DNA from 4 places in the Bradyrhizobium sp. BR2003 genome. Region 4 is predicted to be linked to each of the others. Evidence: predicted binding sites of a transcription regulator. Region 4 holds the regulator's gene; each other region holds the start of a gene.
The links. Region 4 encodes PhoB, which activates phosphate uptake and scavenging genes when phosphate is short. Its sites were predicted from a motif close to TGTCATNNANCTGTCAT; they were not measured.

Region 1 (2,202 bases), on a different contig from region 4:
GGCCGCTGATCAGGAGACGCTCGGTCATCGCAAAGCGGAGGAAGCCGGTCTCGCGGGTCGCGGCTTCAACATCCCGCACCAGGTCGGAAAACACGCCGTAGACGCAATTGTCGACGACGTGGATCTGCTGGAAATTGTCATTCGACAGCAAGAGGTCCCGCGCGAGCTGCGGGATGTGCATATTGGCGAGCCATGCCCGGGTGCGGACGTCGGTCAGGTTGAAGTGCAGCCACAGCCTTCCGTCATGGCTCGGCTCGATCGGCGCATCGATCGGAAGCGCCTCGGCGCGGCCGTCGTGATGCAGGCGGAACGCCCAGACCAGACCGGGGACCGCCTCGCGGGTCAGCAGCGCCCCGACCGGAGCGGGAGGTGGGTCAGCCAGCATGGCCGGCCCCCAGGGCAATCGACGACGCAACCGCGCGACATGACATCTTCAAAACCTCGCCCACGCGCAACGCTGAGCAAGCGCGTCCCTTCGACGCAACATAGGAGGACGCGCCTGTTACAGTTTTATGTCAGCGACCGCCCTACTCTGCCGCAAGACCGGTCGGCGCCGCCGCCTCCGCGGCCTCCTTGTTGTAGTCGTGCACGACGCGGCCGAACGGCAGCGTCAGATCGGCGAGGAAGTGATGCGCGCCGACGACACGCTTGACCGGAAAATCGGCGACCGGTGCATTGACATGCGGCACCAGATGCAGCCGGCCCGGTCCGATCCAGGAGCCCTTGACGACGATGTCGGTCAGGTTGATCGCGACCAGCTGGCAGACCTCGAGATGACCGTCGACGCCGGGGATCATCTTCAGATTAACCTGCGTCTTCGAAAGCGTGGCGCGGGTGACGTCGCCATTGCCTGCCATGCTCTCGTGCTTGTAGCCCATCGTGCCCATCGCAACGAGCTGGCCGGCATATTCCAGCGTGCCGGTCAGCGTGTCCTTGACGATCTCGAGCTTGGGATGGGCGTACTTCTTCGGAAAGCCCCAGATCTCGCGGCCGGCCGCGATCGGCGGATCATCGTCGAGATACATCTGGCAGACGAAGTTGACCTCTTCGCCATGCAGGCGCGCGGGGATCACGAGGCCGGACTCGGTGTAGCTGCCGAAGCCGGAGCTGTCGGGCATCTTGATCCATTCGTAATGCACGATCGCCTGCTCGATCGGCTCCAGCGGCTCGGGCAGACCGGCGCGGATCAACTCCGGATCGGTCTCATAGGTGATGACGAGGAATTCGCGATCGATGAAGCGATACGGACCGGCGGGATAGCTCGGGCCGGCGGCCGGCATCGACGGAAGCTTGAGCAGATCTTCCCTGCGCATCGCAATAACCCCCTGTTTGAAAAATTTGCCCGGAAGCTAACGGCCGAGATTGACAGCGATGTGAGGGATTTCCGTCAGGTGCATGACCTCGGTTACGCCTGCGTGACCCAGGTTACGCCTGCGTGACCCAGGTTGCGCTTGCGTTGACCCGGGTCGCGCTGCCGAGGCCAACGCTAACCATGCAGGCAGGCATGCCGGATGCGCCGAGCGTGAGCGCCGCAATTGTCATCACCGCGTCATCGGCACGCTGAATTCTCGCCGCGAATTTTTGGAGTGTCTGATATGGACGCGCGAACCCCACATTTCGACGATATCGATCACGCGACGCCCGGCTGGCGTCCGGAAGGCTGCGATCGCGTGGCCCTGGTCCTGCAGGGCGGCGGCGCACTCGGTGCCTATCAGGCCGGCGTCTATCAGGCGCTGCATGAATCCAACATCGAGCCCGACTGGGTGTGCGGCGTCTCGATCGGCGCAATCAACTCGGCGATCATCGCCGGCAATCCGCCCGAAAAGCGGCTGGAGCGGCTGCACACATTCTGGGATCGCATCACCAACCGCAAGATCTGGCACTACACGCCGGACGGCGACATCTTCCGCAAGGCGCGCAATCTCACCAGCTCATGGCTGACGACGACGCTGGGGCAGCCCGGCTTCTTCACCCCGCATCAGACCAATCCGTGGTTCAGCCTGGCCGGCGCGCGCACCGCCACCAGCTACTACGACACCACGCCGCTGCGCGAGTCCTTGCTCGAGCTGGTCGATTTCGACCGCATCAATTCCAAGACAATGCGCTTTGCGGTCGGCGCGGTGAACGTGCTGTCCGGCAACTTCATCTATTTCGACAATGCCCATGACGAGATCATTCCCGAGCACATCATGGCGAGCGGCG
Region 2 (2,202 bases), on a different contig from region 4:
TCGACGATGCTCTCGCGCATCGGATACATCTCGTGGAAGGCCTTTGCCGCGCGCGCCGCGAGCACGGTGATGTCGCGCTCCTTGTAGGCCGCCGGCAGCTGTTTCGACAGCGACCAGTTGTTGGTCACCTCGTGATCGTCCCACTGCACGAAGATCGGCACTTCGGCGTTGAAGGCGCGGACGTTGTTATCGAGGAAGTTATATTTGTGCGCGGCGCGATATTCGTCGAGCGTCTCGGCGACCTTGGCCTTTTCCGGAATCGTGACGTTCTTCCAGATCTTGCCGTCGGGAAGCTTCACCTCCGCAGGGATCACGCCGTCGGCGTAGATGGTGTCGCCGGAATGCAGCAGGAAATCCGGAGCGTGCTTCTTCATCGCGGCGAAGGTGATCATGCCGCCGTCGTCGGGGTTGATGCCCCAGCCCTGGCCGGCGACGTCGCCGCCCCACACGAACGAGACGTCGCGGCGGTCGCTCGGCGCGGTGCGGAAGCGGCCGACCACGGGCTCGCCGACGATGTCGATATGGGCGAGGTCGCGGAAGCGGACGCGATAGAAGATGTCCTGGCCGGAGGGCAGGTTCTCCAGCAGCATCTTGGCGGTGAAGTCGCTCTCCGGCAGCGCGGTGATCGGCGGCAGTGTGCGGGCGTCCTTGAACGATTCAGTGGTCGCGACCTCGACCATCATCTGCGCCGGCCGGTCGGCCCGGGCCCACACCACGCCGCCGTCGACGCCGACATCGCCGGACTGCACGCCATGGGTGATGACGGGGCGATCGGCCGCGCGCGACAGATAGGGCATCGCGATGACGCCGGCGCCGGCTGCGGCCGCCGTGGAGAGAAAGCGTCGGCGGGTGAGATTTCGCGAGAACCGGATCGTCATGGGGGGCCTCCTCAGGTCGCAGCGACAATGCGCCGCAGGCGCGCCAAGACCTAGAAAAATTCCATGACGAAGAGATTACAGGGGGTGGAGGAGCGGGGGTGAGAGACGGCGCGAATCGTAAGGTGAGCACACACGTCAGGCTCCCTCCCCCCTTGCGGGGGAGGGAGGGGAGAGGGGTGGCCCCGGGGCGACATGCTTGTTGAGAACGACACCTTCGCGACTCGGTCGCTTGTTGTCAGAGCTGCATGTTTGAGAGAGCGCGTCGTGTGGCACCCGTCTCCCTAGCCCTCCCCCGCAAGGGGGAGGGAACCTTACCGTCGGTGACTCCCTCACAGGCTTTGACGATGAGGCGCGGAGAAAGTCGTTCCGCAAGCGGGAGAGGCGAAGTAACCCTGCGGAAGAAGCCTGATCGACCTACGCCGTGCCCGCCGCCCTGAACTGCGTCGCAGTCCGTTGCAAATTCTGCGGCATGCTGAACAGCAGCGCCTTGCGGTCGGCGACGGCGTTATGAAGCTGCTCGAGCGCGATGTTGAACGCGGTCAGCGTGCCTTCCTCGATTGCGCCGTGCTCGAAACAGTCCAGCGTGTGGCGCAGGATGTCGTCGGCCTCCGCCTGCATCTGGTCGAGTTCCTCGATTGAATCGCTTTGCCGCGCGGCCTTCAGCATCTCCAGCAGGCGTTCGCGCTGCGAGGTATTGGTGTTGCGCTCGTCCTGCTTGAGATAGCCGGCGAACCACGCACCGGCCGAGCCCATCGCCGAGAACGCCATCAGGCTCCACCAGATGTAGTCGCTGTAGCGGTCGAGGAAGGTCTTTTCCTCGCCGTCGACAAACGCGGCGGCGCCCGGATGCACCGGGATGGTGGCATCCTTGTCGGTGTCCGGCGTCTCGATCTTGGCGGCGAGCGGGAAATCGGTCTTGAGCGACTGCCGGATCGCGAACAATTGCCGCGTGAATGCCGCGACGGTCGCGTCCGACAGGCCCTTCCGCGCAACGATGTGGTGCGAGAAGCTGATCGTCTTCACCTCATCGTCGGGCCGGTCGGCGGAGCCGAGCGAGCCCGCGGGGATTTCCGCGGCCTCATAGGCCGGATGGTTCTGCGCGATCGCCTCCGAGGCGTCGATCGCGAGGAAGGTCGGCTCGCCGCCGTCCTTGACCGACGCCGTGATCGCATCGATCGTGATCTTGCTGTTGGCCGGGCCGACGGCGAGATAGGCGTCGGCCTTGAGGTTCTTGATCGCTTCCGCCGCCTCATTGGCCGGGAATTGCACGATCTCGACCTTCATCGGGTCGACGCCGTATTGCGTCAGGATCAGCTTCAGCAAA
Region 3 (2,202 bases), on a different contig from region 4:
GTTTTGGTCGACGTGACCGGCGAGTAGCTTGCGTGCCGGGCGAGGCACGCGGATACGTTGAGATCGATCATCATGACCTGGCGGCTTCTCGCATGGAGCGGCATCACCGTTGCCGCGCTGGTTCCAATCATCGGCGGCATCTGGCTCTTCACCCTGCCCGCCGCATCGGCGTTCCGGGTTCCGCCTCCGATCGCCAAGGCCGAGCAGGATGCAACGCTCGCGGCGCTGAAGCCGCCGAAGCGGGCGCGACCGCTGATCGCGATCCTCGGCATCAACGACATGACCGAGACCACCGACTATCTGATGCCCTACGGCATCCTCAAGCGCGCCGATGTTGCCGATGTCGTCACGCTGGCGACGGGACCCGGTCCGGTCGCGCTGTTCCCGGTGCTGAAGGTCGAGCCCGATGCGACCATCGCCGCATTCGATGCCGCACATCCCGACGGCGCCGACTACGTCATCGTGCCGGCGATGAGCCGCGACGACGATCCCACAGTCATGCAATGGATCCGGCAGCAGGCGGAGAAAGGCGCTGTGATCGTCGCCGTCTGCGCCGGCGCCAAGGTGCTCGCCTCGACCGGCCTGCTCGACGGCAGGCGCGCCACCACGCACTGGTTTTACCTGAAGAACTGGCGCAACAAACATCCCGAGATCCGGTACGTCGCCGACCGCCGCATCGTGGCGGACCACGGCGTCGCGACGACGACGGGGATTTCGGCGTCGATGCCGATGTCGCTAACCCTGATCGAGGCGATCGCCGGCCGCACCAGGGCCGAGGCCGTCGCCCGCGAGATCGGCCTGCCCGGCTGGGACGCGCGGCATGACAGCAACGCCTTCAAGTTCACCCGTCCTTTCGCGCTGACCGCCATCCAGAACACGCTGGCGTTCTGGAACCGGGAACAGCTCGGCCTCGCGCTTGCTCCCGGCGTCGACGAGGTCTCGCTGGCGCTGGTCGCCGACAGCTGGTCGCGCACCTATCGCTCGCACGCCGTGACCTTCGCCGCGACCGGCGACGCCGTGACGACCCGCAACGGCCTGCGCGTCTATCCGCAGGTCGTGGCGTCGGCCTGGTCCGCAGATGGACTGCTGCCCGCGGTCGGAACCGCACCGCCCGCGCAGGCAATCGACCGGGCGCTTGCCGGGATCGAGACACGCTATGGCCGTGGTACGGCGGACTTCGTCGCCATGCAGCTCGAATATCCACGGGCTGACGCCGTGCAGTGAGGGATTGCGTCCCCAACACCGTATTCGATCCTCGATCCACCCCATTGTCATCTGCCTGTCATGAATTGTGCCGACACGTCAGCGCCGGACCAGTTCGGGGACACGCATGGACTATTTCAAACGCTTCAACTTCCTGTTCGCAGCGCCGGTGTTCGAGGCCGACGACCTCGAGGGCATCCGCTTCAATCAGATCATCGCCGAGATCGAGCGCTCCGGCTTCGAGGTGGTTCGCGCCCGCAAGCTGGAGGATGCCGAGATCGCGGTGCAGACCGATGCCGCGATCGGCTGCATGGTGGTCGACTGGGGCAAAAAGGGCCTTGAAGGCAAGACCGCGGCGCTGATCAATCTGATGCGCCGGCGCGGCCTCGACTTCCCGATCATCCTCCTGATCCGCCGCAAGCGGTTCGAGGACCTGCCGGTCGAGGTGCTCGACTTCATCGACGGCTACGTTTTCTTGTCCGAGGAAACCCCGCCCTTCATCGCCAAGAACCTGATCTCCAGGCTGAAGCAATATGCCGAGAACTTGAAGACGCCGTTCTTCGGCGCGCTGGTCGACTATGCCGAGGAAGGCAACCAGCTCTGGACCTGCCCGGGCCATAATGGCGGCGTGTTCTACAGCCGCAGCCCGATCGGGCGGGTGTTCGTCGAACATCTCGGCGAAGCGGTGTTCCGCGACGACCTCGACAATTCGGTGCTCGACCTCGGCGACCTCCTCACCCATGAGGGTCCGGCGCTGCGGGCGCAGAAGGAGGCGGCGAGGATCTTCGGCGCCGAGAAGACCTATTTCGTGCTCAACGGCACCTCAACCTCCAACAAGGTCGCGCTCGGCTCGCTGGTCACCGACGGTGACCTCGTGCTGTTCGACCGCAACAACCACAAGGCCGCGCATCACGGCGCACTGCTGATCGGCGGCGGCATCCCGGTGTACGTGCCGACGGTGCGCAACGCCTGGGGCCTGATCGGACCGATGCGCTGGGA
Region 4 (2,202 bases):
TTGAGGGAGACAAGCGATGGCTTCTGAACATACCGCCAAGGCATTCGACAGCGACCTGCAGGAGTTGACCCGCCTGGTCGCCGAGATGGGCGGCTTGGTCGAGCGGATGATTACCGAGTCGGTCGACGCGCTGATCCGTCGCGACGTCGCGCTCGGCAAGCGCGTGGTCGCCGCCGACATCGAGATCGACAATCTGCAGCGCAACATCGAAGAGCGCGCGGTGCTGACGATCGCGCGCCGCCAGCCGATGGCGATCGACCTGCGCGAGATCGTCAGCGCGATGCGCGTCGCGACCGACCTCGAGCGGATCGGCGACCTCGCCAAGAACATGGGCAAGCGCGTCGCGGCGCTGGAGAGCGATTTCCAGCCGCTGAAGCTGATCCGCGGCCTCGAGCACATGACCGACCTCGTGCTGTCGCAGGTCAAGTCGGTGCTCGACGCCTACGCCGCGCACGACCTGCCGGCGGCGATGAACGTCTGGAAGGGCGACGAGGAGGTCGATGCGATCTGCACCTCGCTGTTCCGCGAACTGCTCACCTACATGATGGAAGATCCGCGCAACATCTCGTTCTGCATCCATCTGATGTTCTGCGCCAAGAACATCGAGCGGATCGGCGATCACGCCACCAATATCGCCGAGACCGTGTTCTACATGATCGAGGGCCAGCAGATCACCGACAAGCGCCCGAAGGGGGACATGACCACTTTTGCCACCACGGTGCCGGGCAACTGAGGCATGATCGGCAAGCGCGGAACCGGCAAGAGCGAAACGGATGATCCTCGCGACAAATCGTTTCCGCGGGGACTATGCTCGAGGAAGTAAGCGTTTCGGTTTGCGTCTGGGCAACGGATCACCACAGAGAAAGAACTTAAACCGATGAGCGCACGCATTCTGGTAGTCGAAGACGAGGAAGCGCTGACGACGCTGTTGCGCTACAACCTCGATGCGGAAGGCTACGATGTCGAGACGGTGGGGCGCGGCGACGATGCCGACACGAGGCTGAAGGAGCGCGTTCCCGACCTCGTGGTCCTCGACTGGATGCTGCCGGGCCTGTCCGGCATCGAGCTGTGCCGCCGCCTGCGGGCGCGGCCCGAGACCAAGCAGCTTCCGATCATCATGCTGACCGCGCGCGGCGAGGAAAGCGAGCGCGTGCGCGGGCTTGCTACCGGCGCCGACGATTACATCGTCAAGCCGTTCTCGGTGCCGGAACTGCTGGCGCGGGTGAAGGGCCTGTTGCGCCGCGCGAGCCCGGAGCGGCTTGCGACCGTGCTGACCTATGGCGACATCGAGCTTGACCGCGAGAAGCGCCGCGTGGCGCGCTCGGGCCGTCCGATCGATCTCGGGCCGACCGAGTATCGCCTGCTCGAATTCTTCCTCGAGCATCCCGGCCGCGTGTTCAGCCGCGAGCAGCTGCTCGACAGCGTCTGGGGCCGCGACATCTACATAGATGAGCGCACCGTCGACGTGCATATCGGCCGCCTGCGCAAGCTGCTCAATCCCGGCCGCGAGCAGGATCCGATCCGCACCGTGCGCGGCGCGGGCTACGCGCTCGACGACCGCTTTGCCAAGGCCGAGCCGCAGCCGTAACGGGCGCGTGGCCATCACAAGCCGTGACATGGCGTCGTCCCGGCGAAAGCCGGACCCATAACCACCAATGGGTGTTGTTAGAAAGCCGTCTGGCCGCTTGCCGATTGCGCCGGCCGCGGCGTATGGGTCCCGACTTTCGCCGGGGCGACGCGGGTAATGCATCCGGGCTACGAGCCACAAAAAAATCCCCGCTTTCGCGGGGATTTGTTTTTCAGGTCTTCCGTAGTTTCCCGAGTGCTCACTTGATCTGCGGTTTCGCCGACGGCCGGCGGCGGTCGGCGGCGGGCTGGTAGGCGACGCGCGAGTGATGCGCGCAATAGGGCAGGCCGGCGAGCGCCTTGCCGCCGCAGAAGAAGAATTCCGGGCTCGAGGGATCGCCGACCGGCCAGTGACAGGTGGCCTCGTTGAGCTCGAGCAGCGACAGCCGCTGGCTCATCGGCACCACATTGTCGTAGGAGATCGGATCGGGCTCCATCTCGACCTCGAAGGAGTGCGCCAGCGCGGTGTTGCCGCGCGACACCGGCCGCGCCACCCGCATCATGTGCTGGGCAGGGCGGGCCTTGCGCTGCCGCGGCGCGGCCGTCGAGGGTGCCTTGGCGCGGCCGGAGAGGCCG

Region 1: the regulator PhoB is predicted to act here: its motif matches at 1,537-1,553, upstream of E2I15_RS09685 (acetoacetate decarboxylase).
Region 2: the regulator PhoB is predicted to act here: its motif matches at 942-958, upstream of E2I15_RS31260 (alkaline phosphatase D family protein).
Region 3: the regulator PhoB is predicted to act here: its motif matches at 1,270-1,286, upstream of E2I15_RS02495 (Orn/Lys/Arg family decarboxylase).

What each region holds. Positions count from the first base shown of each region.
Region 1 is NZ_SMYJ01000014.1:259,133-261,334, forward strand. It holds gene E2I15_RS09680 (transporter) at 1-385, opposite strand, end outside; gene E2I15_RS09685 (acetoacetate decarboxylase) at 528-1,313, opposite strand; gene E2I15_RS09690 (patatin-like phospholipase family protein) at 1,596-2,202, shown strand, end outside.
Region 2 is NZ_SMYJ01000036.1:90,961-93,162, forward strand. It holds gene E2I15_RS31260 (alkaline phosphatase D family protein) at 1-878, opposite strand, end outside; gene E2I15_RS31265 (TAXI family TRAP transporter solute-binding subunit) at 1,293-2,202, opposite strand, start outside.
Region 3 is NZ_SMYJ01000008.1:25,320-27,521, reverse strand. It holds gene E2I15_RS02500 (DJ-1/PfpI family protein) at 73-1,224, shown strand; gene E2I15_RS02495 (Orn/Lys/Arg family decarboxylase) at 1,331-2,202, shown strand, end outside.
Region 4 is NZ_SMYJ01000033.1:12,981-15,182, reverse strand. It holds gene phoU (phosphate signaling complex protein PhoU) at 17-733, shown strand; gene phoB (phosphate regulon transcriptional regulator PhoB) at 878-1,588, shown strand; gene E2I15_RS28255 (GcrA family cell cycle regulator) at 1,827-2,202, opposite strand, start outside.